3 regions of the Stutzerimonas sp. LR2 genome follow, and region 3 is predicted to be linked to each of the others. Evidence: predicted binding sites of a transcription regulator. Region 3 holds the regulator's gene; each other region holds the start of a gene.
The links. The regulator sigma-54, encoded in region 3, starts transcription at its own class of promoters, with help from an activator protein. The targets are predictions, from matches to a motif close to ANTGGCATNNANNTTGCTNT.
Positions count from the first base shown of each region.

Region 1 (5,906 bases), on a different contig from region 3:
TGTTCACGCGCGCGACCGAAGCACCCGTGCTGTCGTAGATATTCACGAAGACGTTGCTGCTGGAGGTCGGCAATACCAGGCTCGCCTTGAAGGTTTCGCTGGTATCGACAACTGCCTTGTCAGTCGGCACGATGACCTTGCGCCCTACCAGCGACGAGGCCTGCAGCGCCTGGGACGATTGGTAGCCGGACAGGATCGTCTGCATGCTCGAGTTGAGCTTCTCGACGCCTTCCACGGTGCTGAACTGCGCCAGCTGACCGATGAACTCGCCGTTTTCCTGCGGCTCCAGCGGGTTCTGGTTGTTCAACTGGGCCACCAGCAACTCAAGAAACTCGTTCTTGCCGAGGTCGTTACCCTTGGCCTCGCGCTTTTCGCCGAACTGGTACTGATCCAGTATCGAGCCGGTTCCACCGACGCCGTTCGTAGTGCTCATAATTGCGCTCTCGTAACTATCACTGACCCAGCGTCAGCACTTTCTGCAACATGGTCTTGGCCGTGTTCATCAGCTCGGCGTTGGTCTGGAAGGCACGACTGGCCGAGATCATGTCGGCCATCTCTTCCACCACGTTGACGTTCGGGTAATAGACGTAACCGGCCTCGTCGGCAGCCGGATGATTGGGCTCGTAGCGGGCCTGCAGCTCGCTCTGGTCCTCGACTACACCCAGCACCTGAACACCAACCCCGGCCTGGTCCTGACCGGCGAACAGCGACTGGTCGGGCTGACCGTTGGCCTGTTGGAAGACCGTGGCGAATACCGGATGACGCGCCCGGTAGGTCTGATCGACGCTTGACGAAACGGTCTCGGCGTTGGCGATGTTGCTGGAAATGGTGTTCAGCCGAGTGCTCTGGGCACTCATGCCGCTGCCGGCAATGTTGAAAACGCTGCTAAGAGACATGAGACACTCCTTTATTCGCCGCGCAGGGCGCTCATCAGCCCTTTGAACTTGCTATTGAGCAGGGTGAAGCTCGCCTGGAAGTCCACAGCGTTCTTCGCGTAGTTGGATTGCTCGATCTGCAGATCGACGGTGTTCTGATCGAGAGACGGATGCGCCGGCGTGCGAAAGCGCAGCGAGGCATCAGCGATCTCCAGCCCCTCGGCGGCAATGTGCCTTTCACTGGTCCGGGCGACGCCGAAGCCGCCCTGGCTACGAGCAGATTGCTCGGCGAGCACGCTGCTGAAATCCAGATCGCGGGCCTTGTAGTTGGGGGTATCGGCGTTGGCGATGTTGTTGGCCAGCACCTCTGCACGCTGGGAGCGAAAGCCCAGCGCCTTTTCGTGGATGCCAAGTGCCTTGTCGAAACTGATGCTCATGTCTGGCCCTCTGCCGGATACAAGTCTGCTTGCGCATACTCCAGCAAAGCTCATGCCATCAAACACAAATCGCTGATTTTCAAGGACTTCCAACCTGGCGGTATCGCCGGTCGCGTCAAAAGCGGCAAGCCATTACCGCTTTATTGCCGCAGACCGCCACCTTGCATGACGGTTTTCTGCCGCCAAGTGAGGTTCACTTGGCCTTGTAGATGATGCCTGGGCTGCACTGAATCATCTGGTACAGCTCGGGAAGACCATTGAGCGCTTCGGACGCGCCAAGGAAGAGATAGCCACCTGGTCGCAACGTCGCGTGAATACGCTTGAGGATGTCCTTCTTCACATCGGCGGAGAAATAGATCAGCACGTTGCGACAGAACACGATGTCGAACTTGCCCAGTGCCGCATAGCTATCCAGCAGGTTCTGCACCCTGAACTCGACTCGCGATCGGATGGCGGGCTTGACCGCCCACCGACCCGGCGCCTTGACATCGAAGTAGCGCTGCAGGCGATCCGAGGACAACCCACGGGCAATCGCCAGGCTGTCGTACTCCGCCGCTTTGGACGCTGCCAGCATTGCCCCGGACAGCTCCGTTGCGACGATCTGAATGCCCGTCTTTGGCTGACTCGGATTGCTGCGCTCGTACTCGTCGATCGCCATGGACAGCGAATAAGGCTCCTGCCCGGACGAGCAGGCTGCCGACCAGATACGCAGACGCTGCCCGGAACCGGCCTTGAGCATCTCTGGCAGCACGCGGCTCTTCAGCACCTCAAACGGATAGGTATCACGGAACCACAGCGTTTCGTTGGTCGTCATCGCGTCGACAACCGCTTCGCGCAAACCGCTGCGTGGCTGCGCCTGAATCTTTCTGACCAGATCACCAAGCGTCTTGATGCCCTGCTGTTCCATCAGCTTGTTCAGGCGGCTGGATACCAGATACTGCTTGTTGCTGCCCAGCAGGATGCCGCATGTCTTTTCAAGAAATACCCGGAACTGCTCGAAATCCAGATCGACTGACACCAATAAAGCCTCACCATCATGAGAGGAGCTAGCCTCAGTTTGCATCCGCCTGCCTGATCCGCTCGGCCACCCGAGCAGCAAGATCATCAGGCTGGAACTTGGCGAGGAAATCATCCGCCCCCGCTCGCTTCACCATGTTCTGGTTGAACACACCGGAAAGGGAAGTATGCAGGAGTATATGCATTGCATGCATGCGCGGATCGTGTCGCACCTCGGTAGTCAGGGTATAGCCATCCATTTCCGGCATTTCAATATCGGAAATCATCATCAGAAACTCTTCCGCCGGATTCTTGCCCTCGTCGGCCATCCGCTTCAGGTAATTGAGTGCCTCGCGGCCATCGTTGAGCTTGACGACCTCGATACCAATATTCTCCAGGCAGCGGGTAATCTGCTTGCGCGCCACCGACGAGTCATCCACAACCAGGACGCGACACGACAGCGCCTTGGCGCGAGTATCGTCGTCCACCACTTCCGGCGAAACCTCTTCCGAGGTAGGCGCAACTTCCGCCAGCACCTTTTCGACGTCGATGATTTCCACCAGCTTGTTGTCGATGTGCGTCACAGCGGTCAGGTAATGATCGCGCCCAGCACCGCGCGGAGGAGGCAGAATGGCCTCCCAGTTCAGATTGACGATCCGCTCGACAGAACTCACCAGAAAACCCAGCGTCCTGTTGTTGTATTCGGTGATTACTGCGAACGAATTTTCAAGATTCATCAGCGCCGACTTACCGGTCGCTAGCGAAAGATCCAGGATCGGCAGCGTGCTACCGCGGATGCTGGCCACGCCACGAACCACTCGACCACACTTGGGCATGATCGTCAGGCGCGGGCACTGCAGCACTTCCCGCACCTTGAAAACGTTGATGCCATAGAGCTGCTCGCCATCGAGGCGAAACAGCAACAGCTCCAGACGGTTCTGTCCCACCAATTGGGTACGCTGGTTAACCGAATCCAATACACCGGCCATGCCAGTTCCTCTCTGCTTGCAGATTACGGGGCCGAACGATTCAGACGCGGCACGCCCCTTGCTTTGGTTGGGATATGAACGTCCTTATGACCATTTTCCGACGCGCCGATCTGGCGCTGTGCCGGATTGCGCTGCTACCAGTACTTTGCGCGACGGGCTCACTCGCCCACGCGTCAACCATGTCACATCCTGAACAGCTTATCGACGTGACCGAGCAGTTTCTTGAGCGCACGGTTGGCGAGTATTTGATCCGCAGCGCAATCACCGCCCGGCATGAGATCAGCGTCAATCGATTGGACCCTAGGCTGCGCCTCAACCCTTGCGATCAACCACTCGCCGCCAGCCTTGGCGGAACCACCGCTCCCGTTGGACGTGTCACGGTAAGGGTAAGTTGCGAAGGCAGCAGCCCGTGGTCGGTTTTCGTACCGGCGCAGGTGCGCCTGTATCGCGAGGTGATCGTCGCAAACAGATCCCTTCTACGCGACACCGTGCTGAGCCAAGCGGATGTCAGCCTCGCCGAGCGGGATGTGTCCGCGCTCAATCAAGGCTATCTGACCCGAATGGACGAGGCCCTGGGCAACAAGCTTACCCGCCCCGTGCAACCCGATCAGGTGATCACACCCAATCAACTGGAGATGGCCAAGGTTGTCCGCAAGGGGGATCAGGTCGTCATCACCGCCAAGACGGGTTCGATCAGCGTACGCATGCCCGGCGAGGCAATGGCTGATGGCGCTCCGGGCAAGCAGATTCCTGTCAAGAATCAGCGTTCGGGCCGCACGATCAAGGCCAGAGTAACCGGCCCCGGCCAGGTGGAGGTCGCGATGTAACCGGGATTCAACAGTTTTCCGATGTGTACCCAGGAAAAAAACGCTAAAGTTTCCATCACTGTTGCCGAACACATGGCAAGCGTCCTGATTCCTTCGAGGTTTGCATCATGGTCATCGACTTCAATCGGCCTAACAGCCCACTGAATGCCCCCAGCGGGCGCAACGGTGTGCAAGGTAGCGAACGCGCAGCCAACCCGCAGCAAGGGCCGGCAAGCGAGGCAACGAAAACCAGCACCGTCAGCGGCAATGCCAGCGACACCGTTCAACTGAGCCCTGAAGCTCAACGCCTGCAGCAAGCGGCCGACAAATTGGCTGATCAACCCGCTGTAGACCAAGAGCGCGTAGAAAAACTGAAAGCAGCGATTGCAGACGGCTCTTATAAAGTCGACAACCAGCGCGTAGCAGCCAAGCTGCTGGCGTTCGAGACGCAACGCTGAGCCTGAGCCCGACTAACGCGAGCAAGCCCAGAGACCGAAATGCACGAAACAGCCCTGCTTGAGCAGCTAACCGAAGATATCGGCATTGCACACCAACTCCTTGAGCTTATCGATGAGGAGTTTGCTGCTCTGGGCAATCGTGATCTTGCTGGGCTTGAAGCGATCCTGACAAAAAAGCAGCCTTTGCTGGCACTGCTCGGCCAGCATGGCGCCCAGCGCAGTCAGTGGCTGACCGGACAACAACTGACACCTGATCGCAATGGCCTGCAGGCCGCAGTCAGTGGCTCACCGAGCGGTGAGACCATTCTCGAACAAGCCCGCACGCTCGAAGCCGAGCTGGAAAGCTGCCGTAGCGCCAACGAGCGCAATGGCCGGCTGATACGCGCCAACCAGAGCGCCTTGGGTAGCATGCTGCACATACTCCAGGGCAAGGACGATACTCCCGACCTGTATGACAATCGAGGCGGAGCGTCCAAGAGCAAGCAGCAACGACCTCTCAGCCAAGCCTGACGATAGACCGCTACAAGGACGCCACGCGATGGTGATAACAATGCGCCGGAGAACACCGGACCGTGTCTAACTCATTTTTTGGTGACGAGGGCCCGCAACCGCCCAAGGTACTGACGGCACCGCTAGAGATCTACGCCAATCTGCGTCCCCTGCTGGATAACAATATTCCCCTGACACTGCGCTTCCACGAGCGCAGCCAGCGATACCAGAGTTATCTGGTCGAGATGAACCGCGAAACCGGCTGGATCGCCCTCGACGAGCTTATCCCCAACGATGGCGAGAGACTGCTCCTGCAGGGCGAAGCCTTTCACGTCGAAGGCTTCTACGAAGGCGCACGCATCTTCTGGACAAGCCAGCAAGACGTGCATCTTGGAGAAATAGATGGGACACGTTGCTACTGGATCCCTACCCCTGCCGAACTGACCTATCATCAGCGCCGCAACGCTTATCGCGCGCAGCTGAAGGAGCTTGCCGTCACCGCCCAGCTAGGCGGCGCAGCGGTACGAAATGCATTGGAAGGCCGCCTGCTCGATATCTCCGCAACGGGCTGCAAACTGAGCATCAAAGGCAATCAGGGTAATCTGCAGACAGGCCAGGTTTATGAACTGGCCGCCAAGCTCCCGATCGGAACCATTCAGACGGAAGTCGAACTCCGCCACCTGGTGGTCGATGAAAAGCTGGATATGACCATGTGCGGGCTGCGCTTCCACCGCCTTAGCGGATTGACCCAACGGCAGATCGAACGATTGGTCTACCAGCTACAGCGCGATGCACGCCGCGACAATACCGACTCGCCATTCGGCTAATCATCTACGACACCCTAGCTACCCCACCA
Region 1 covers NZ_JBVTRR010000002.1:211,880-217,785, reverse strand. Annotated here, with positions in the region: gene flgD (flagellar hook assembly protein FlgD) at 1-433, opposite strand, end outside; gene flgC (flagellar basal body rod protein FlgC) at 453-896, opposite strand; gene flgB (flagellar basal body rod protein FlgB) at 908-1,312, opposite strand; gene cheR (protein-glutamate O-methyltransferase CheR) at 1,506-2,375, opposite strand; gene ACVRRC_RS07430 (chemotaxis protein CheV) at 2,365-3,297, opposite strand; gene flgA (flagellar basal body P-ring formation chaperone FlgA) at 3,384-4,124, shown strand; gene flgM (flagellar biosynthesis anti-sigma factor FlgM) at 4,232-4,561, shown strand; gene ACVRRC_RS07415 (flagella synthesis protein FlgN) at 4,601-5,071, shown strand; gene ACVRRC_RS07410 (flagellar brake protein) at 5,134-5,877, shown strand.
Region 1: the regulator sigma-54 is predicted to act here: its motif matches at 1,353-1,372, upstream of flgB (flagellar basal body rod protein FlgB).

Region 2 (5,906 bases), on a different contig from region 3:
TCGAAGCGGCCGCGGCGCTGATTGGCCGCACCGGTGAAGGCACCTTTCTCGTGACCGAACAGCTCGGATTCCATCAGGTCCTTGGGAATCGCCGCCATGTTCAGCGCAATGAACGGCGATGCCGAGCGTGGGCTGTGGCGGTGCAGCGCATGGGCCACCAGCTCCTTGCCGGTACCCGATTCGCCATTGATCAGCACGGTGATGTTGGAATGGCTGAGGCGGCCGATGGCGCGGAACACCTCCTGCATCGCCGGTGCCTCGCCGATGATCTCCGGTGTGTGATGACGGTTGGCCGGCTGCTGCTGGTTCTGCTGTTCCTGGGCGTGCTGGTTGGCGCGCTTGACCAGCGACACGGCGTCGTCGACGTCGAACGGCTTGGGCAAGTACTCGAAGGCGCCGCCCTGGTAGGAAGCCACCGCGCTGTCCAGGTCGGAGTGCGCGGTCATGATGATCACCGGCAGGCGCGGGTACTGCTCGCGGATCTGCGAGAGCATGTCCAGGCCGCTGAGGCCGGGCATGCGGATGTCGGAGATGATCACATCCGGCTGCTGGCGGGCGAGGCGGGCCAGCACGCTGTCAGCGCTGTCGAAGCTCTGCGTGGCCATGCCTTCCTGTTGCAGGGCCTTTTCCAGGACCCAGCGGATGGAGCGGTCGTCGTCGACGATCCAGACGTTTTCGCTTCGGCTCATGCTGATGTGGCTCCTTGTTCCAGCGGAAGGAAGATCGAGAACACGGTGTGGCCGGGGTGGCTCTCGCATTCGATCAGACCCTGGTGCTGACTGATGATGTTCTGGGTGATGGCCAGGCCCAGCCCGGTTCCGTCCGGGCGACCGCTGACCATCGGGTAGAAGAGCGTGTTCTGCAGTTCGGCGGGGATGCCCGGGCCGTTGTCGATGATCTCGATGCGCGCCACCAGGCGATGACGGATATGGCCGATGGTGAACTGGCGCAGCGTGCGGGTGCGCAGGGTCAGGCGGCCCAGGCCCAGCTCGTTCTGCCCGGCGAGGGCCTGCATGGCGTTGCGCATGATATTGAGCACGGCCTGGATCATCTGTTCGCGGTCCATCAGGACCTCGGGAATGCTCGGGTCATAGTCGCGCACCAAAATGATGCTTCCCTGGCATTCGGCCTCGATCAGGCTGGCCACATGTTCGAGCACTTCGTGGATGTTGGTCATCGCCAGTGACGGCAGCTTGTTCGAGCCGAGCATGCGGTCGACGAGGTTTCTCAGCCGGTCAGCTTCCTCAATGATGACTTCGGTGTAGTCCTTCAGGTGTTCTTCCGGCAGCTCGCGGGCCAGCAGCTGCGCCGCGCCGCGAATGCCGCCCAGAGGGTTCTTGATCTCGTGGGCCAGGCCGCGCACCAGCATCTTGGTGGTTTCCTGCTTGGACAGCTGGGCCTCTTCCTTGGTGATGCGCAGCAGCCGGTCGCGTGGCAGCACTTCCAGCAACAGCATGGTCTCCTGGCGCGTCAGCACCGGGGTCACCGCGTAGTCGACGGTCAGCGACTGGCCGGTGGCGGAGGTCAGGGTTGCCTCGCGTTTGGTGAAGGGGTGGGCTTCTTCCACAGCCTGGCGCAATGCCGCCAGGGCTTCCGGTGATTCGGTGAACAGTTCGCTGATGAATTGCCCATGGCTGCGCTGACCGCTGACGGCCAGCAGCATTTCGGCTGCCGGGTTCATGTATTCCAGACGCAAGCGCGAGTTGAGCAGCAGCGTCGCGGTGGTCAGGTTCTCGATCAGCAGGCGTTGCAGGGCTTCGTTGATCATGGCTGGTCTGCATCCGAAGGTTCGTGCAGGAAATGCAAGAACCAAACCAAGCGCGCCATTGCGGCGCGGATCGGTGTGATGCTGCAGCCCTACGGGCTGTCCGGTGACCCAATTTGGTGACGAACGATCGGCTCGTTCATTGGGCGCACCAAACAGGTGCACTCAATGATCATAGAAAGGGCACGAAAGGAATGTCGCGTTTTTCTACCGGTTTGTCCTTGAGCGGGCATTCCGGGCGCACGCCGTAATCGGCTTTCTTGCACGGATTGACCATGCGCCGCTGGGCCAATGAGGTGCGAATCAGATGGAAGGACCGGCTTTCTGACTGTTGCAGGACCCGCTCCTGTGCGTCTACCACCGCGACCGCCAGCTGATGGGTGCCGCGATCGACATTGCTCAGCTGGAAGCTGGTCTGCTCGCCGGGGGCGCCGAATGGCTCGCCGTCAAGCAGCAGCTGGTAGAAATGGCCGGGCTGCAGCGCGGGCTCGGCCTCTACGGTGACGCTGACCGTGCCGGCGTTGTTGCGGATCGCCTCGTCTGCGGTCGGGCTGAGGATCTGCAGCTGATAGCGGATGGCTGCCGCCTGCTGCTTCGGCGGCTGGACCGCACGCGGGGCGGGTGTCGGCTGGCTTGCCATGCTGTTGGAGGGCTTCAGCTGCACCTCTTCCACTGCCTGGCCGCTAGGGCGGTCGGTAAAGACCCGGTTGCCCTCGGCATCCGTGTAGGAATAGATACCGCCCAGCGCAGGCAGGGCGGTGCCGAGCAACAGGATGGTCGTGACGTTGCGAAGGATGCTCAAGGAGCTGGTCTCGGCTTCGGTGGCGGCGGACGCAGTGCGGGGCTCGAGGTATTGACCCGCTGCACGGTGAACAACACCGGCTCGCTGCGCTGGATGATGCGCTCGCCGCTCAGTACCTCGACGTGCAGGCGATGGTCGCCGCGTTCGACGTTGTTCAGTTGCAGCGAGGTCGCCGGGCTGGGTGCGGCCTGGGGGATGCCGTCGAGCATGAAGCGCAAGGTATGGCCCGGTTGCAGCGGCGGTTCCAGCAGGGCGCTGACGACGAAGGTGCCGTTATTGGCGCGCAGTGCCTCGGCGTCGGGAATGCCGCTCAGCATCAGCGTCTGGTAGGGCGCCTGCTGGTTCTGCTGACGGTCCGGCAGAGGAGGCGGCGGCTCGGGCGTGCGGATGTTCACGGTGTTGGCCGGCGGCAGGTCCACGGTGTCGGCCTGCACGCCTTCCGGCGGCTGGTTGGTGAACACCGTATTGCCTTGCGCGTCGGTGTACTTGTAGATCTCGGCGAAGGCCGGGACGCTGAGGATGAACAGCAGGCTGAACAGGGCGCTACGCATGGGAGGCTCCGCGGAGTTTGACTGCCGAAGCCTTGCACTGCAGCGGCCTTCAGGCAAGCACGATCGCTGCGATTTGCGAGGCGTGACAAGCTGCACGGATCACGGTCGCCGGGCAGAAACGAAGAAGGCCACCCGAGGGTGGCCTTCCTGTCACGCGAACTGGATCAGACGCTGTAGTACAGGTCGTATTCCAGCGGGTGCACGAAGGTGCGCACCTTGATCTCTTCCTCGGACTTCAGCTCGATGTAGGCATCGATGAACTCGTCGGAGAACACGCCGCCCTTGGTCAGGAACGCGCGGCCCTTGTCCAGCTCTTCCAGGGCTTCCTTCAGGCTGCCGCAGACCTGCGGGATCAGCTTGCCTTCTTCCGGCGGCAGATCGTACAGGTTCTTGTCGGCGGCATCGCCAGGATGGATCTTGTTCTGGATGCCATCCAGGCCAGCCATCAGCAGTGCAGCGAAGCACAGGTACGGGTTGGCAGCCGGGTCCGGGAAGCGCGCTTCGATACGACGGGCTTTCGGGCTGGAAACGTACGGAATACGGATCGAGGCCGAGCGGTTGCGCGCCGAGTAGGCCAGCATGACCGGTGCTTCGAAGCCCGGGACCAGACGCTTGTAGGAGTTGGTCGACGGGTTGGTGAAGCCGTTCAGCGCCTTGCCGTGCTTGATGATGCCGCCGATGAAGTACAGAGCGGTCTCGGACAGGCCGGCATAGCCTTCGCCAGCGAAGGTGTTCTTGCCGTCCTTGGAGATCGACATGTGTACGTGCATGCCCGAGCCGTTGTCGCCGTACAGCGGCTTCGGCATGAAGGTGGCGGTCTTGCCGTAGGCGTCGGCGACGTTGTGCACGCAGTACTTCAGGGTCTGAACTTCGTCAGCCTTGGCGACCAGGGTGTTGAACTTCACGCCGATTTCGTTCTGACCGGCAGTGGCCACTTCGTGGTGGTGCACTTCGACGACCAGGCCCATCTCTTCCATGGCGTTGCACATGGCGGTACGGATTTCGTGGTCGTGGTCGCACGGCGGAACCGGGAAATAACCGCCCTTGACGGCCGGGCGATGGCCCTTGTTGCCGCCTTCGACGTCCTGGTCGGTCATCCAGGAGCCCTGCTCGGAGTAGATCTTGAACATCGAGCCGGAGATGTCCGACTTGAACTTGACCTGGTCGAAGATGAAGAACTCCGGCTCCGGGCCAACGAAAACGGTGTCACCGATACCGGTGGTCTTGAGGAATTCCTCGGCGCGCTTGGCGATGGAGCGCGGGTCGCGGTCGTAGCCCTGCATGGTGCTCGGCTCGACGATGTCGCAGACCAGGATCAGGGTCGGCTCTTCGGTGAACGGATCGAGTACCGCGGTCTCGTCGACCGGCATCAGGATCATGTCGGAGGCTTCGATGCCTTTCCAGCCATGGATGGACGAACCGTCGAACATCTTGCCGTGCTCGAAGAAGTCTTCATCCTGGGCATCACGAGCCGGGACGGTGACGTGGTGCTGCTTGCCTTTGGTATCGGTGAAGCGCAGATCAATCCACTTCACATCGTAATCTTTGATCAGTTGAAGCGACTTCGACATGGTGTTCTCCAAGTGGTGGAAGCGTGACAGTGAGCTTCCGAATCAGGGTGAAGCCGGGCGGCGATGTTCCGCCAAGGCGACCTGCCTCACAAGAGAGCAAATTGCATGCCAGTGCTCCTTCTTGGGACTGCAGGCCCGCAACAGCGCTGCCGCGGCGTTTGGCCGTGCTAAATGCTAGTCGTCATGGTCAAAGCGTGCGCGTTAATGGTGCGAGCGGTCGTGGCTGCGCATTGTTTTGGTGCGCGGCGCCCGGCCTCAAAGAAAGCGATTAAATCTTGAGCAGTTTCCGCTATACTCCGCGCCCCTCTTTTCCAGCCATACCGGCACCCGCGCTGTTTCCATGAAGCTGATCGTCAAGGTTTTTCCCGAAATCACCATCAAGAGCCCGCCGGTGCGCAAGGGCTTCATTCGCCAGTTGGCGAAGAACATCCGCACCGTGCTGCGCGAGCTCGACCCCGAGGTGCGGGTCGAAGGCGTGTGGGACAACATCGAGGTGGAAACCGCGCTCAGCGAGCCCAAGCCGCTGCGCGAGATGATCGAGCGCCTGCGCTGCACGCCCGGCATCGCCCATTGTCTGGAAGTGCACGAATACCCGCTGGGTGATCTCGACGACATCGTCGCCAGGTGCAAGGCGCATTACGCCGAGCGCCTGCCGGGCAGGATCTTCGCCGTGCGCTGCAAGCGCGCTGGCAAGCACCCGTTCAGCTCCATGGATGTCGAGCGCCATGTAGGCAGCCAGCTGCGTCAGCAGTGCGGTGCCGCCGGCATCTCGCTGAAGGCACCGGAGATCGAGGTGCGCATGGAAATTCGCGACCAGCGCCTGTTCGTCGTACACGAGCAGCACGATGGCATCGGCGGCTACCCGCTGGGTGCGCTGGAGCAGACGCTGGTGCTGATGTCCGGTGGTTTCGACTCCACCGTTGCCGCCTACCAGATGATGCGTCGCGGCCTGATGACCCACTTCTGCTTCTTCAACCTCGGCGGCCGCGCCCATGAGCTGGGCGTGATGGAAGTGGCCCACTATCTATGGAAGAAGTACGGCAGCTCGCACCGCGTGCTGTTCATCAGCGTGCCGTTCGAGGAAGTGGTCGGCGAAATCCTGCAGAAGGTCGACAACAGTCAGATGGGCGTGGTCCTGAAACGCATGATGCTGCGTGCCTCGACCGAAATCGCCGAGCGCCTGCATATCGACGCGCTGGTCACAGGCGAGGCGATTT
Region 2 covers NZ_JBVTRR010000001.1:315,546-321,451, reverse strand. Annotated here, with positions in the region: gene ntrC (nitrogen regulation protein NR(I)) at 1-689, opposite strand, end outside; gene glnL (nitrogen regulation protein NR(II)) at 686-1,768, opposite strand; gene ACVRRC_RS01480 (DUF4124 domain-containing protein) at 1,938-2,567, opposite strand; gene ACVRRC_RS01475 (DUF4124 domain-containing protein) at 2,564-3,118, opposite strand; gene glnA (glutamate--ammonia ligase) at 3,283-4,689, opposite strand; gene thiI (tRNA uracil 4-sulfurtransferase ThiI) at 5,030-5,906, shown strand, end outside.
Region 2: the regulator sigma-54 is predicted to act here: its motif matches at 4,783-4,802, upstream of glnA (glutamate--ammonia ligase).

Region 3 (5,906 bases):
CTTCGTGTTCGGCATTGCCCACCACTTCGCGGCCGGCGACGTGCAGGGTGGCTTCGGCTTTCTGCTTGAGTTTCTCGACCTGCAGGACCACTTGGACGCTGATGATGCGGTCGAAATGACGGGCCAGTCGGTCGAATTTCTCCTCGATGTAGTCACGCAGGGCATCGGTAACTTCCAGATGAACACCGCTGATGTTGACTTGCATACTGCTATCTCCTTTGCCTTGTGCGAAGAGCAGGTCTTGAGGCCTGCCGCCGGGACAGTTCGACCAGTGGCCGATCACAGCAATCGTTTACGCTCGCTGGACGGTGCGATACCGAGCGACTCGCGGTATTTCGCAACGGTGCGGCGGGCCACCTGGATGCCCTGCGCCTCCAGTAAACCAGCGATCTTGCTGTCGCTCAACGGCTTTTTCGGGTTTTCCGCGGCGACCAGCTTCTTGATGATCGCGCGGATCGCGGTGGACGAACATTCGCCGCCTTCCGCCGTGCTGACGTGGCTGGAGAAGAAGTATTTGAGTTCGTAGATGCCACGCGGCGTATGCATGTATTTCTGCGTGGTGACGCGGGAAATCGTCGACTCGTGCATCCCCACGGCTTCGGCGATGTCGTGCAGCACCAGCGGCTTCATCGCCTCGTCGCCGTGTTCGAGGAAGGCACGCTGGTGCTCGACGATCTGAGTGGCGACCTTCATCAGTGTTTCGTTGCGACTGAGCAGGCTCTTGATGAACCAGCGCGCTTCCTGCAGCTGGTTGCGCATGAAGGTATTGTCGGCACTCGAATCGGCGCGCTTTACGAAGCTGGCGTACTGGGCATTGACGCGAAGTCGGGGCATGGCGTCCTGGTTGAGCTCCACCAACCAGCGATCGTTGTGCTTGCGTACGATGACGTCCGGCACCACGTACTCCGGCTCGCTCGCCTCGATCTGCGAGCCCGGGCGCGGGTTGAGGCTCTGGATGAGCTCGATGACCTGGCGCAGCTCGTCTTCCTTGAGCTTCATGCGGCGCATCAGCAGGCTGTAGTCGCGGCTACCCAACAGGTCCAGATGGTCACTCACCAGCCGCTGGGCTTCGCTGAGCCAAGGGGTGCGGTCAGGGAGCTGGCGCAGCTGCAGGAGCAGGCATTCGCGCAAATCTCGTGCGCCGATACCGGCAGGTTCGAACTGCTGTACGCGACGCAGCACGACTTCGACCTCGTCGAGCTCGATTTCAAGCTCCGGGTCGAAGCTGTCCACGATTTCCTGCAGAGACTCCTCGAGATAGCCCTGATCGTTGATGCAGTCGATCAGTGTGGTGGCGATCAGGCGGTCGGTGTCGCTCATGGGGGCGAGGTTGAGCTGCCACAGCAGATGGCTCTGCAGGCTGACACCGCTGGACGTACGGCTGGTGAAGTCCCATTCGTCGTCGTCGTTGCTCGGCAGGCTGCTGGCGCTGGTCTGGTAGATGTCCTCCCAGGCGGTGTCGACCGGTAGCTCGCTGGGGATGCGCTCACCCCAGTCGGCCTCGTCGAGGCCTTCGCCGCTGTGCGAAGGCTCTTCATAGGTGCTTTCCTGAGTGCTGATCTTTTCGCTGCCAGCGTCGCTCGAACGATCGACGGCCTCGGCCATGGGGTCGGAGCCGTCGAAGTCGTCGCCATCCTCTTCACGCTCGAGCATGGGATTGGAATCCAGCGCTTCCTGGATCTCCTGTTGCAGATCGAGGGTGGAAAGCTGGAGGAGCCGTATGGCCTGTTGCAGCTGCGGTGTCATCGTCAGCTGCTGGCCCATCTTCAGGACTAGCGATGGTTTCATGGCAGAGGACTTCGAACCTTGTATGCCGGCGCAACCGCGCCTGTTCCGACATGCGGCGCCCAGGGCGCCGATGAAAGCAAATTATATGCCTGCCGACGAAGCCTTTGCCTAGAGCCGATTTGCCGAGCCGAGCAAAAAATCCGCTCTTACAGTCGGAATTCGTGGCCCAGGTAGACTTCCTTGACCAGCTGGTTGGCGAGGATGCTCTGGGCATCGCCTTCGGCGATCAGCTGGCCGTCGTTGACGATGTACGCCGTCTCACAGATGTCCAGAGTTTCCCGAACGTTGTGGTCGGTGATCAGCACCCCGATGCCCTTGGCCTTGAGGTGGTGGATGATCTGCTTGATGTCGCCCACCGAGATCGGGTCGACACCGGCGAAGGGTTCGTCGAGCAGGATGAACTTCGGCGCCGTAGCCAGGGCGCGGGCGATTTCCACGCGACGGCGCTCGCCGCCGGACAGGCTCATGCCGAGGCTGTCACGGATATGGTTGATGTGGAATTCCTGCAGCAGGCCTTCCAGTGCCTGCTGGCGGCCACCGCGGTCCAGATCCTTGCGGGTCTCGAGAATCGCCATGATGTTGTCGGCGACCGACAGCTTGCGGAAGATCGAGGCTTCCTGCGGCAGGTAACCGATGCCGGCACGCGCCCGGCCATGCATCGGAAGGTGGGTCACGTCGTTCTGGTCGATCAGCACGCGACCCTGATCGGCATTCACCAGTCCGACGATCATGTAGAAGCAGGTAGTCTTGCCGGCGCCGTTCGGGCCAAGCAGACCGACGATCTGCCCGCTCTCGATGGACAGGCTGACGTCGCGAACGACCTGCCGGCTCTTGTAGCTCTTGGCCAGATGCTGGGCTTTGAGGACGGCCATTACTGGGGCTGCTCCGCGGCCTGCTCGCGCTTGCGTGGTTGGATGACCATGTCGACCCGCGGACGCGGCGTGCTGACGTCGGTATTGGTGGCGCGGCCGGCGTTGACGATCTGGCGGCGGGTGTCATAGACGATCTTCTCGCCTTCGAAGGTGTTGCCTTCCTGGACGACCTTGGCCTGGTCGAGCAGCACGATGCGCTCGTTGGCGGCAAAGTACTGGATGGTCAGGCCGTAGGCCTTGACGATCTCCTTGTCCACGGCCGGCTTCTGCTCGTAGTAGGCCGGCTTGCCGATGGAGGTGAAGACTTCCACATCGCCATTGCTGTCCTGGGTGATGGTGACGGTGTCGCCGGTGATCTTCATGGTGCCCTGGGTGATCACCACATCGCCGCGGTACACGGCCACGCCCTGTCGGTCGTCCAGTTCGGCCGAGTCAGCCTGTACGCGGATGGGCTGTTCACGATCCTCGGGAAGCGCCCAGGCACTGGCGCCGAGCCAGAATGCGCTCAAACCGAGCAGGAGGGGGAGAGTCTTAACGCAGCTCATGCTGGCCTCTTACGTTGGACAGCAGGAGCATCCTGCCGTCATCCAGATACGCTTTCATGCCGGTCGCCGTGGTCACGCCATTGGCGGCGTCGATTCTAACGGCTTGCTTGGTCTCGGCATAATCCTTGTCCGGCCACACCGTCAGCCGGCTGGTGGTGAGAATCGTCGGACGGCCCTTGGCGTCGGTCCGCTCGACCCGGACCTTGTCGATCAGCAGGACCTCGTCACCCTCCGCTGAAACCTCTCCGCGCTCGCTGCGCACATGCCAGGGGTGCTCGCCGCCGCGGTAGGACAGCAGGTCGGGTTTGGTCAGGAGGCTGACGTCGCTGGCCTTGATGTGTTCGACCTTCTCCGCGGTCATCTCGTAGTTGCGCTTGCCATCCGCCTGGTACTGGACCGTACGTGAATTGATCACATAGAAATCCACATCCGGTGTCTCGCCGGTGGCCGCGGTTGGCTGCTGCATGAAACTCTCCGGACGGATGTTCCAGTAGCCGATGGCCACCAGTACGGCAGCGATCAGCGTGAGCAGGGCGGGAAAGCGCAGTTTGCGGAGCATCCAGACCTCTACAGATAGGCGTTCTGAGCGGCTGCCAGGGTGCCCTGGGCGCGCATGATCAATTCGCAGAACTCGCGTGCCGCGCCTTCGCCGCCGCGTGCCTGGGTCACGCCGTGAGCGTGGTCGCGCACGAAGGCGTCGGCGCTGGCGACCGCCATGCCCAGGCCGACGCGGCGGATCACCGGCAGATCAGGCAGGTCGTCACCGAGATAGGCCACTTCAGAGTAGCTCAGCCCGAGTTCGGCCAGCAGCTCGTCGAGAACCACCAGCTTGTCTTCGCGCCCCTGATACAGGTGCTGGATGCCGAGGTTCTGCGCGCGGCGCTCGACCACTGGCGTCTTGCGCCCACTGATGATGGCGGTGCGCACGCCGGAGTTGATCAGCATCTTGATGCCGTGGCCGTCCAGGGTGTTGAAGGTCTTGAATTCGCTGCCGTCGGTGAGAAAGTACAGGCGACCGTCGGTCAGTACGCCATCCACATCGAAGATGGCCAGGCGGATGTCACGTGCGCGCTGCAGAAGATGTTCGTGCATTACATGACCCCCGCACGCAGCAGGTCGTGCATGTTCAGGGCGCCGATGGGCAGCTCCTGTTCATCGATCACTACCAGTGAGCTGATCTTGTGGTCTTCCATGATCTTCAGTGCCTCGGCAGCCAGCATCTCGGCGTTGGCGGTCTTGCCATGAACGGTCATGACCTCGTCGATGAGGGTCTGGCGCACGTCCACGCCCTTGTCCAGGGCGCGACGCAGGTCGCCATCGGTGAAAATCCCGGCCAGGCGCCCGTCGGTCTCGACGATCACGGTCATGCCCAGCCCTTTCTGCGTCATTTCCAGAAGGGCATCGCGCAGCGAGGTGCCGCGGCGCACTCTGGGGAGACGTTCGCCAGTGTGCATGACGTGTTCGACCTTGAGCAGCAGGCGTCGGCCAAGGGCACCACCGGGATGGGAAAAGGCGAAGTCTTCGGCAGTGAAGCCGCGAGCCTCGAGCAGGGCAATCGCAAGGGCATCGCCGAGCACCAGGCTGGCGGTGGTGGAGGAGGTCGGTGCGAGGTTCAGCGGGCAGGCCTCGATAGCCACGCTGGCATCCAGGTTCACTGCTGCGGCCTTGGCCAGTACCGAGCTGGGGTTGCCGGTCATGCTGATAAGGGTGATGCCCAGGCGCTTTATCAATGGCAACAGGGTGACGATCTCGCTGGTGGTGCCGGAATTGGAAAGCGCCAGTACCACATCGTCCGGAGTGATCATGCCCATGTCGCCGTGGCTGGCCTCGGCGGGGTGCACGAAGAAGGCGGCGGTGCCGGTGCTGGCCAGGGTGGCAGCGATCTTGCGACCGATATGCCCCGACTTGCCCATGCCGACCACAACGACACGGCCCTTGCAGGCGAGGATCAATTCGCAGGCTTGTACGAAGCTGGCATCGATACGCGCGTTCAGCTGCTCAACTGCCTCGATTTCCAGGCGAATGGTGCGCTGCGCGGTTTCGATCAATTGACTGCTTTGGCTCATGGCTGGCGAGGTCGTCCGATTAAAAGGCGAGGATTATAGCGAGATTCGACTTGTGGCTCATGGAAAATGTGGCAGGTGCCAGGGCAGCGCCCTCAGCGCTGTGTACATCACCAAGCTGAACCCTGGCTGAACAGGCGTCTCGCTGGTCATCTGCTGAAACGCTCATTGGTTGGGCGGCCCCTGGCGCGGTGCTATAGTGCGCGCCCGAAAACGGTCAGGCAGAAGTATCCCGGCGTCATCGGGAGCCGTCTGTTTCGCAGACTGCATGCAAGGAGACCAGATGAGCGCCTGCAACGACTACGCGGTCGAGCTGAAGGGTGTGACCTTCAAGCGCGGCGAGCGCAGTATTTTCGATAACGTCGACATCGCGATCCCGCGAGGCAAGGTCACGGCCATCATGGGGCCGTCCGGCTGTGGCAAGACGACCCTGCTGCGGCTGATCGCTGCGCAGCTGATGCCTGCGCGCGGCGAGGTCTGGGTGGCGGGCAACAATCTGCCGAGCCTCTCGCGCAGCGAGCTGTTCGACATGCGCAAGCAGATGGGCGTGTTGTTCCAGAGCGGAGCTCTGTTCACCGATCTCGACGTGTTCGAGAACGTCGCCTTTCCGCTGCGCGTGCATACCCGGCTGCCTGACG
Region 3 covers NZ_JBVTRR010000005.1:110,630-116,535, reverse strand. Annotated here, with positions in the region: gene hpf (ribosome hibernation-promoting factor, HPF/YfiA family) at 1-205, opposite strand, end outside; gene ACVRRC_RS18145 (RNA polymerase factor sigma-54) at 280-1,788, opposite strand; gene lptB (LPS export ABC transporter ATP-binding protein) at 1,935-2,660, opposite strand; gene lptA (lipopolysaccharide transport periplasmic protein LptA) at 2,660-3,205, opposite strand; gene lptC (LPS export ABC transporter periplasmic protein LptC) at 3,192-3,764, opposite strand; gene ACVRRC_RS18125 (KdsC family phosphatase) at 3,773-4,297, opposite strand; gene ACVRRC_RS18120 (KpsF/GutQ family sugar-phosphate isomerase) at 4,297-5,271, opposite strand; gene ACVRRC_RS18115 (ATP-binding cassette domain-containing protein) at 5,552-5,906, shown strand, end outside.